One region of the Neopoerus faecalis genome, then DNA from elsewhere that is predicted to be linked to it. Evidence: riboswitches for the same ligand, from Rfam matches in the RefSeq annotation. Region 1 holds a riboswitch; each other region holds the start of a gene.

Region 1 (3,274 bases):
AAGAACTTCAGCAGTTTGCCGACCATCTGGAAAAGTCCAAGGATTTCCAGACCGACCTTGATAAGCTCATCAAAAAGGTCTTCACGGACCACCAGCGCATCATCTTCAACGGCAACGGCTATGATGACGCATGGCTGGCCGAGGCGGAAAAGCGCGGTCTTTGCAATCTGCCTACTACGGCGGACGCCCTGCCGGTCTACACCGCCAAGAAGAATGTGGACCTCTTTGTCAAGCACGGCATCTACACGAAAGAGGAAATCAACGCCCGGTCGGAAATTCACATTGAAAACTACACCACTGTGATTTCGATTGAGGCCCGCACCATGGCGGATATGCTGCGGCGGCAGATCCTGCCCGCCGTATCCGCCGTGACAGCGGAGTTGTGCGAGCGGGGCTGGAAGAAGGAGCAGATGGGTGTCAGCCACAAGGCGGATGACACTGTGGCCCGGGACATGGGCCAGCTTACCGACAAGCTCTTTGCCGTAACAGAAAAGCTGGAGCGCGACCTCGCTAAAATTCCCGCCGATGCCAAAAAGGCCATGACCTACAGCCATACTACGCTGGTGCCGGATATGGAAAAGGCCCGCACGCTGGCCGACGAGCTGGAAACGCTGACACCGAAGGACTGTTGGCCCTTCCCGGTGTACAGTGACCTGCTGTTCTCTGTGTAACATCAGGATCGACGCAAAAACAGCAAGAAACGACCCCCTGCGGAATGGACGCATCCATTTCGCAGGGGGTTCTCGCTTTTATTCTGTGTCAGATGCCTTTTCTGTGAAGTGCGTAGGAATAGACGGTAGGGATCAGAACCATCACCGCCAGCAGCGCCCCAAACAGCCAGCCGCTCCACAGCCGCAGCAGGGAGAGGGGGATCATCACAAGACCGCACAGCACCCACAGAAAGCCGCTCAACCGGTGGGTCCTGGTCCAATTTTCCTCGCTTTGCAGCGTCCACGGCAGCTTGATACCCACGGTGCGGTTCTGCCGGATTTTTGGCAGGTAGTTACCAAGGATCAGAAACAGTAGTCCCACAAACACAGGTACCACGGTGCTGATGTGCATCTCATAGCCCAGCCCTGTGCCGAGGGTGACCGCTCCGCCGAGCAGCGATCCGGCCGGGCAAGACCACAGCAGCACCGTCCGCAGCACAGGATTCCTATTTTTCTTCGTCTCACGGCTCTCGGCGTAAAAGCAGACGAGATGCAGTGCCAAAATAAACAGCGGCAGGCCGAACACAGTGGCGGCACGCGACGACCAGCCGTTTGCGTTGCCGGCAAAGTCCCAATGTGTCGCCATGGTCTCCGGCAAACGCGGGTAGAGCGCCGCGCCCGCGAACAGCGGCAGTAGGCAGACCAGCGAAGTCAGCAGCATTTCCCTCTTGTTGTTCTTCATTTTTTTCCTTCCCCCTTCAAGTCCTGTAACCACAGCAGGACTTCCTCCAGCACAGAGGCGTTAAGGCTGTAGTAGATATAGTTTTTCTCCCGACTCTCAAAAATCAGTCCCGCCTTTTTCAGTTGGGACAGGTGATAGGACACCGTAGCGGCAGTCATATCGAAACGCCCGGCGATCTCGCCTGCCGTTAAGCGTCCGCCCTTGAGCAGATTCAATATCTCCCGCCGCACCGGGTCCGACAGGGCCTTGAAGGTCTCGGCAAAGGCCATGGCATTCCCTCCAAAAGTATTTAGAAGAATTTCTAAATAGTATATACCATATCGCGGCTTAAATGTCAACAGCTATTTAGAAAAAAATCTAAATAGCTGTTCCATATAGAAAAAGCGCCCGCCGGGACCGAAAGGTCCCGGCGGACATTTGCTCAGCTCCGGCCGGTCTGCGCGGTGGGGCCGCATGAAGCAACGCCGCCTGCGGAACAGACATTGGGAAGTGTGTGGGAAATGCGGAACACCTTGTGTGGGGCACAAAGCGCAGGGGATGAGAAGCTCCGCGGCGAGCGGGGCCGGAGCTATGGGGAAGCACGGTAAACGGCGGGGCGGCGTTCCATCGAGAGAGCCGAAGGGGTCTATAAAAAAAGACTGGCCGCATCCTTCAATGAGATTGCGGCCAGTCGATCATACGGAAAGCTCCGGTTAGACACTTAACTTTGCGTCCCCGTCTTTCGGCGGGTTTGCCCTATTCAATTCGCCCTACTTCGCCTACGACCTATTATACGGGAAGCTGCTGCCGAATGCAAGCAAAATTTGTATTTTCCCCAAATCGGATTTTTCCTCTTTCCCTGTCCGCTCTCTTGTGCTATATTGTATACGTATGTTTTCAAATAAGAGATAAAGGGGCGGTCAGCATGGGAGCCATTGGCTTCGATAATCAAAAGTATCTCACCACACAGTCCGAGCAGATCAAAAAGCGCATTCATCAGTTCGGCGGTAAGCTGTATCTGGAATTCGGCGGCAAGCTGTTTGACGATTACCACGCCTCCCGGGTACTGCCGGGCTTTGAGCCGGACAGCAAGATTCGGATGCTTCAGCAGTTGAAGGACGATGTGGAGATCGTCATCGCCATCAACGCCGGTGACATTGAGAAGAATAAAATGCGGGGGGATCTGGGCATCACCTATGACGAGGATGTGCTCCGCCTTATTGATATTTTCCGGGACATGGGGCTGTATGTGGGCAGCGTGGTGCTGACCCGCTACAGCGGACAGGAGGCGGCAAACGCCTTTTTGCACCGGCTGGAAAAGCTGGGCATCCGCTGCTACCGGCACTATCCCATTGCCGGCTACCCCTCGGATGTAGTCCACATCGTCAGCGATGATGGCCTTGGAAAGAACGATTACATTGAGACCAGCCATTCCCTCATCGTGGTAACGGCCCCCGGCCCCGGCAGCGGCAAAATGGCCACCTGCCTCAGCCAGCTCTACCATGACCATAAGCGTGGCATCGACGCCGGCTATGCCAAATTTGAAACATTCCCCATCTGGAACCTGCCCCTGAAGCACCCGGTCAATCTGGCCTACGAGGCCGCCACCGCCGATCTGGACGATGTGAACATGATCGACCCCTTCCATCTGGAGGCCTACGGCGTCACCACTGTGAACTATAACCGGGATGTGGAGATTTTCCCTGTGCTCAACGCCATCTTTGAAAAAATTCAGGGCAAGTCTCCCTATAAATCTCCCACGGACATGGGCGTGAACATGGCGGGCAACTGCATTGTGGACGATGAGGTGTGCCGCGCCGCATCCAAAATGGAAATTCTGCGGCGGTACTACACCGCGAAAATGGAGCTGGTTCAAGGCAAGGGGACGGAGGAGACCGTCCGC
Region 2 (3,274 bases), on a different contig from region 1:
GTCCCGCAGTTGGGACACCGCCTCAAATTCGTCATAAGCCCGAATGACGCCGGTGACCTTCGCCCCGTCAAGGCTCTGGCCCCGGTAGCGATAAGTGGTCATATCCGCTCCCTCCTTTCCCGGTTATGCTTTGGTTTCTTTAATCCTCCGCCGTGCTGGTAATAACGCGGGCGGCCTCCTCCACTGTGGTGATGCCGCTCAGCACCAGATGCTGGCAGCTCTCCCGCATGGTGACAAAGCCGTTTTCCCTTGCGGCGGCGGACAACTCCTCCGTCTCCGCGCCCCGGCCGATCAAATGCCCCAGCTTGCTGTTCACCACAAGGATTTCCAACGCCGCCCGGCGGCCGATGTAGCCGGTGTGATGGCACTCCGGACAGCCCTCGCCCCGGTAGAAGACGGTGCTGTCATCCTGCGGCAGACCGAGGGCCTCCAGCTCCTCAATAGGCGGCTTGTAGGCCCGCTTGCAGTGGGGACAGATCTTCCGCACCAATCGCTGGGAGATGACGCCCCGCAGCGCGCCGGAAATGAGCCACGGCTCCACGCCCATGTCCCGCAAACGGGTCACGGCGGAAATAGCGTCATTGGTATGCAGAGTGCTCAGCACCAGATGGCCGGTGATGGCGGCCCGGATGGCAATATGGGCGGTTTCGCTGTCGCGAATCTCGCCCACGGCGATGATGTCCGGGTCCTGACGCAAAATGGAGCGCAGGCCGCTGGCAAAGGTCATGCCGGTCTTTTCGTTGATCTGGCACTGGTTCACGCCGGGGATGTAATACTCCACCGGATCCTCCAGCGTCACGATGTTGACCTCCTCCCGGTCCAGGTCCTGCAGCATCACGCACATGGTGGTGGACTTACCGGAGCCGGTGGGGCCCACCAGCAGAATAACACCGCCGCTGTTTTTCAGCAATGCCTCGTATTTTTCAAGGTCACGGCCCTCAAAGCCGAGGCCGGTTTTGGTGAGGTTCTGGGAGGACTTGTCCAAAAGGCGCAGCACCAGCTTTTCGCCGTACACCGTGGGAATTGTGGAAATACGCAGGTCTATCACATGGCCCCGCACCTGCACGGTGGTGTGTCCGTCCTGCGGCACACGGCGCTCGGCAATGTCCATGCTGCCCATGATCTTCAGGCGGGAAACCACCATGTTCTTCAAATCGGCGGGAACGGTGAGCATCTGGTGCAGCAGACCGTCCACGCGCATCCGCACCACCATTTCCTCTGCCTGCGGCTCCAGATGGATGTCGCTGGCCCGCTCGTCAAAGGCCCGCTCGATGAGGGCGTTGACAAACTGGATGGTGGGGGCGGAGTTGCCCTCCTGCTGCTCCCGCGCGGCGGGCCGGGGCGCGGCATCAATGTCCACACCTACCTCGCGCTTCATTTCCTCCACGATTTTCGCCGTGCCCTCATTGCTGTAGAGCCGGCCGATGGCCTGCTCCACTGCCTTGCGGGTGGCAATCATGGGAATGACTCGCTTCCGGGAGGCGGCCTTGACCTCCTCCTGCGCCATGAAGTCCAGCGGGTCGCTCATGGCAAGGTACAGCGTATCCGCCGCCGCCCGCACCGGCACCACGCAGAAGCGCCGGGCGATGTTCTTCGGCACGAATTTCGCCAGCTCTATCGGAAGAGATACCTTCGTCAGGTCAATAAATTCAATGCCGAGCTGAATTTTCAGCGCGTCAATCAGCCTTTTCTCCGTAATGAAGCCATTTTGAATCAGTACATCGCCCAGACGCTGCTTTGTCCCCTTCTGCAGCTCCAACGCCTGCTCCAGCTGTTCCCGGGAGATGGCGCCGGTGCTGATCAGCAAGTCTCCCAAACGCATATAGGCCATATCCACACCCCCCAGAAAATACCGGCACATCGCAAAAAGACAGACTGCCGCTTTGCCTCAGAAAAAAGCTGCGGCCAGTCTGTCATGTGAACGGCTCCGTTCATTTAGACACTATAGCTTTGCGTCCCTGCCTTTCGGCAGGTATGCCGAATATATACACATATCAAACGGAAGTGTTTCCGTTTCTTAATAGTAGTTATTGTAAAACAAACTGTCCCTTCCGTCAAGCAAAAATCGTGAATTTGCGCCAAAAAATCCGCTTTTTCGCTTCTCAGTCCAAAAGCGCGGCCACATGGCTCTCCCCGTACACGGGAATGCCGTTTTTCCTCAGCAGCTCCGCCGTGACCCCATCCCCGGCGGTCAGGGTGCCGGAAAAACTGCCGTCATAGATTTCGCCGCAGCCACAGGAGGGGCTTCGCTCCTTCAAAATCGCCGCCTCGCAGCCCGTCAGGCGGCACAGCCGCAGCGCGGCCTCCGCGCCCCGGCGGTACTGCTCCGTCACATCCGCGCCGGTGTTCATCACCACACGGTCCCCCCGCCGCTCCGAGGGTGTCCGGGGCGTTGGCAGTCCGCCCAACTGCTCCGGGCACACCGGTACAAGGTCATGCCTGCCCGCCAGCGCCTCCGCCCACGGCTGGGGCTTGGCTTTTCCGTCATACCGGCAGGGGATTCCCAAAAGGCAGGCGGAAATCAGGATTTTCATTTTACCGTCCTCCCATGGTCCGGCGCTCCCGCTCCAGCTCCCGGTAAAGCCGTTCCGGCGTCCATGTGCGGTTATTCGGCGTCAGCACCGCCTTCAGACAAACGATACCCGCCTGCCGCAGCGACACCAGAAGGGCGTCCAGTTCCCGGTCCAGTCCGCAGAATACCAGCATTTTCCCTATCGGCACACTCGATGCCCCACCGGTTTTCCCTTGGGACAGCGCCTCCAGCGTCAGAGTGCAGCTCTCCCGGCCCACCGGCTGAAGCTCCGCGCCGCAGCGCTCTGCCGCCGCCGCAATTTTCATGATCTCGCCTAAATCCCGAAATCCGAACATCAAAATTTTCTTCATGCCTCAACCTCCAAGGGCTTTCCGTTCAGCACCGCCGACAGCAGCCGCTCCCCGTCATAGCACAGCTTCAGCGAGAAAAACGGCTCGTTGGAATCCAGCAGCCGCAGAAAAATGCGGTCTCCCGCCCACATGGGCAGCTTCCTCAGCTCCGCCTTGGGAATCCATTCCAGCTCCCCCTCGTCGCAGGGATGGGGCGTTCCCATCCAGCCGGTTGCCGTGAACAGGTGCATATATTCCGTGGGCCACTGCGTATTCACAAAGGTCACAAGGCCCCGGTAGCGGTACTCCGTCAGCGTCAGGCCCGTTTCCTCCCAACATTCCCGCACAAGGCAGTCCTCCGGGCTTTCCTTGTCCTCAAACTTTCCGCCGACGCCGATCCACTTATCCCGGT
Region 3 (3,274 bases), on a different contig from region 1:
CCATCAATACCAGCAGAATAATGGTGGAGGACACGACCGCAAGATAAATGGGATAGTCAAAGAGATACTCCGCCAGCGTCGGTATGGCGGTTTGTTCCAGATATTTCTGCACGATCTCCGCGCTGATGCCGTCGGCGACACCCGCCAGCGTCTTTTCCCACGAGCCGTAAAAATGAGTGCTGTCATTGGCGTTGACGCCCATGCTCAGCTCCAGCACGGCCCCCGGCACGATATCCACCCGCAGTCGGTTCTGCAGATCATCCCGCGCAAGCCGCTGGGCCGTATAGGTCATAAGCAGCGCGGCGTCCGCCTCGCCGGCGAGGACCTGCTGCGCGCATTTCTCCGCCGTGCCGACCACGGTAAACTCCATGTCAGGCCATACGCTTGAAACGATCTCCCGCACGGAGATATGCTCGTCATCCGCCACGAGTCTTTCGATTTTTTCCGATGCGCCGCGAACGCGCAGGACGGACACGGTTGTTGACAGGTATGGCTCCGTAAGCCTGTAGCGGCAGCCGGTCTCATCCTCGTTGCCGCCGCTCATATCCATCCAGATATCCACATCACCGGCTTCGACAAGGGCCTCATATTCCTCTTTCGATGCCACCGGCACGATCTCATAGGGCAGCTCCAACGCCTCTGCTGTTGCCCGGAAAATATCTGCCGCAATGCCGCAGGCCTCACCGTTTTCATACCATAAATAGGGATTGGCGTCCGGGTTCATGACTGCGCGAATCGGCTCGCCGCCATCCTGCATTTTCTTCAGCAGCGTTTGCTCCGCTTCTGTCAGCTCCCGGTTATTCTCCTCAGAGCCGTAGTATTTATTATAAAACTCCGTCCGCCAGTTGGGCGTCTCCACATTCATGCTGTCGATGGCATCGTCCAGCCGGTCGATCAGCGCCTGATCCTCCTTGCGCGCCATGATGTAATAGGGCATCTCGCCGAAATTTTCAATGGTCTGCTCGTCCTCCGGAATACGGATATAGCTGTTGACAAGGGCGTCCACCTCATCGTTGACCAGCGCGTTGGACAACTCCGTGGGCGTTTCATAATAAATGATGTCGCAGTCAAAGCCCTTTTCCTTCACGAAATCCAAAAACACGCCGTTGTAGGTATGCCGCCGCAGAAAGCCAACCCGAATCCCGTTGTAAGTCCTGTAGTCCCCTGCTACGATTCGCTCATTGCCCACCTTGATGTTCATGCAGGTAGATGAAGTAATGGCCGGATGGGTAGAAAAGGCGAATTTTGCCTCCCGCTTTGCCGTTCGCCGGGCCGCCGTGTAAATATCCAGCTCGCCGTTTCGCAGCATGGCCTCACATTTGGAAGCGGTCTTATCGTAGCCCACATAGGAAAAGGTGCATTGCAGATATTTGGAGATTCCCTGCATCATCTCGTAGCCATAGCCGGAGCGCTTGCCGTTTTTATCTTGAATATGGTAGCAGTCAAAGGCGTAAAATGCCACCTTATAATCCGGCGTGTCCAGCCGCTCCATAGCATCGGCCCGAATGGGACACAGGGATACGAGCATGAGCAGCAGGCTCATGACCGCAATGCACTTTTTTCTCACGGGTCCTACCCTCCTGAATAAGTATAGCACCCTATGGAAATATCCATAAGGTGCCTGTGTGATTCTCATAACTATCTGCCATTTTACAGGCCCTATAGCTTTGCGTCACGGCCTTTTGACCGCTTTGCCCATATTCATTTTCCGTCTCCGCGCAGGGCGAAAAACGGCTGCCCCTGCTCGCTGTCTATCCAGCGGGGGATATGCCTTTCTCGGTACGTCTTGTGATGCTCAGTGTATTATATCGGAAAAAACATACTTTTTCAGCAGATTTTTGATGACAAAGTAATTCCCCGGCGGGCGTGCCTGACCCCGCATTTCTTTTGCCCCTAAAGCGTGCTGCGACACAAATGCACTGCCTTGGAAAATCGCTTTGTCATAGGTCATAGCCGCGCCGCGCTTTTTTGCAAAGAGCTTTCTGTTTTTCGGCACCGATTCCTACCCTCCGTCCGGTAAGTCAGATGTTCCTCTTTGCTTTTGCACGATTTCGTGCTATACTATAAGGTGATGAAATATAGATGGGCGTTTGCCCGGAAAGCAGAGGTCAGCACCGTGAAGATGCCTGAAAATCTGACGGAGGTCAAGCTCCGGCAAACAGATATATACACCGGAAAAATTCTCAAGCTGCATATTGATGATGTCCGACTGCCCAACGGCAGGGAGGCCGTGCGGGAGGTTGTGGACCATGTGGACGGTGCGGCCGTGCTGGCGCTGGACGAGGAAAACCGCGCACTGGTAGTCTGGCAGTACCGCTATGTGTTTGGCAGGGTCATGGCGGAGCTGCCCGCCGGAAAGCTGGATCCCGGCGAAGACCCCGTCACCGGCGCACTGCGGGAGCTGAAGGAGGAAACAGGCGCCGAGCCGGGTACGCTCCTGCCGCTTGGCCGCATGATTCCGGCCCCCGGCTGCTACGGGGAGACATTACACCTGTTTTTAGCCAGGGATTTGACCTTTGGCCCGCAGCATTTGGACACGGACGAATTTCTCAATGTGGAGCGCGTTCCCTTTGACGAGCTGGTGCACCGCTGCGTCAACGGAGAGATCGACGATGGCAAAACCGTGGCCGCCGTGCTGCGGGCCAAGGTGCTGCTGAATCTGTAATGGGAGGACAACATGGAACAGAAGGCTGAACAGCAAAAAACCGTTCTGATCGTGGAGGACGAAAAAAATATTGTGGACATTCTGCGCTTTAATCTCCAGCGGGAGGGCTACCGCACTGTGGAAGCCTATGACGGGGCGGACGGTCTGGAAAAGGCCCGGAGTGAAAATCCGGACATCATCCTGCTGGATGTGATGCTGCCGAAGATGATCGGCTTTGACGTCTGCCGCACCCTGCGGGACGAGGGCAACAATGTGCCGGTCATCATCCTCACCGCCCGGGAGGAGGAGGCCGACAAGGTGCTGGGGCTGGAGATCGGCGCCGACGATTACATCACCAAGCCCTTTTCCATGCGGGAGCTCATCGCCCGGGTGGGAGCCAACATCCGCCGCACGGCCATGAACGCCGCCGCTTCCGCCAGCGCCGCCGAAACGGCCATGCCGGTGACCGGCGGGCTCTCCATCAACACGGACAGCCATCAGGTTTTCCGGGATGGTACACCTCTGGAGCTGACCACCCGGGAATATGAGCTTTTGACTTTCCTTGCCAGCCACCCCAACAAGGTCTACTCCCGCATCGACCTGATGGAGCAGGTCTGGAATTACGGCTAC

Evidence for each region. Region 1 has a riboswitch for cyclic di-GMP ahead of PY311_RS01725 (autorepressor SdpR family transcription factor). Riboswitches for the same ligand answer to the same signal wherever they lie in the genome.
Region 2: linked by a shared signal. The riboswitch ahead of PY311_RS03935 (GspE/PulE family protein) and the one ahead of PY311_RS01725 (autorepressor SdpR family transcription factor) in region 1 are both predicted to bind cyclic di-GMP.
Region 3: linked by a shared signal. The riboswitch ahead of PY311_RS02740 (ATP-binding protein) and the one ahead of PY311_RS01725 (autorepressor SdpR family transcription factor) in region 1 are both predicted to bind cyclic di-GMP.

The regions. Positions count from the first base shown of each region.
Region 1 is NZ_JARFXX010000001.1:376,780-380,053, forward strand. It holds gene PY311_RS01715 (glutamine synthetase III family protein) at 1-671, shown strand, start outside; gene PY311_RS01720 (SdpI family protein) at 760-1,392, opposite strand; gene PY311_RS01725 (autorepressor SdpR family transcription factor) at 1,389-1,661, opposite strand; cyclic di-GMP riboswitch class I at 2,051-2,137, opposite strand; gene PY311_RS01730 (DUF1846 domain-containing protein) at 2,297-3,274, shown strand, end outside.
Region 2 is NZ_JARFXX010000002.1:296,301-299,574, reverse strand. It holds gene PY311_RS03940 (type II secretion system F family protein) at 1-102, opposite strand, end outside; gene PY311_RS03935 (GspE/PulE family protein) at 140-1,831, opposite strand; cyclic di-GMP riboswitch class I at 1,898-1,989, opposite strand; gene PY311_RS03930 (2-thiouracil desulfurase family protein) at 2,103-2,534, opposite strand; gene PY311_RS03925 (DUF3783 domain-containing protein) at 2,536-2,883, opposite strand; gene PY311_RS03920 (NUDIX hydrolase) at 2,880-3,274, opposite strand, start outside.
Region 3 is NZ_JARFXX010000002.1:89,323-92,596, reverse strand. It holds gene PY311_RS02740 (ATP-binding protein) at 1-1,567, opposite strand, end outside; cyclic di-GMP riboswitch class I at 1,631-1,706, opposite strand; gene PY311_RS02735 (hypothetical protein) at 1,796-1,951, opposite strand; gene PY311_RS02730 (NUDIX hydrolase) at 2,072-2,665, shown strand; gene PY311_RS02725 (response regulator) at 2,678-3,274, shown strand, end outside.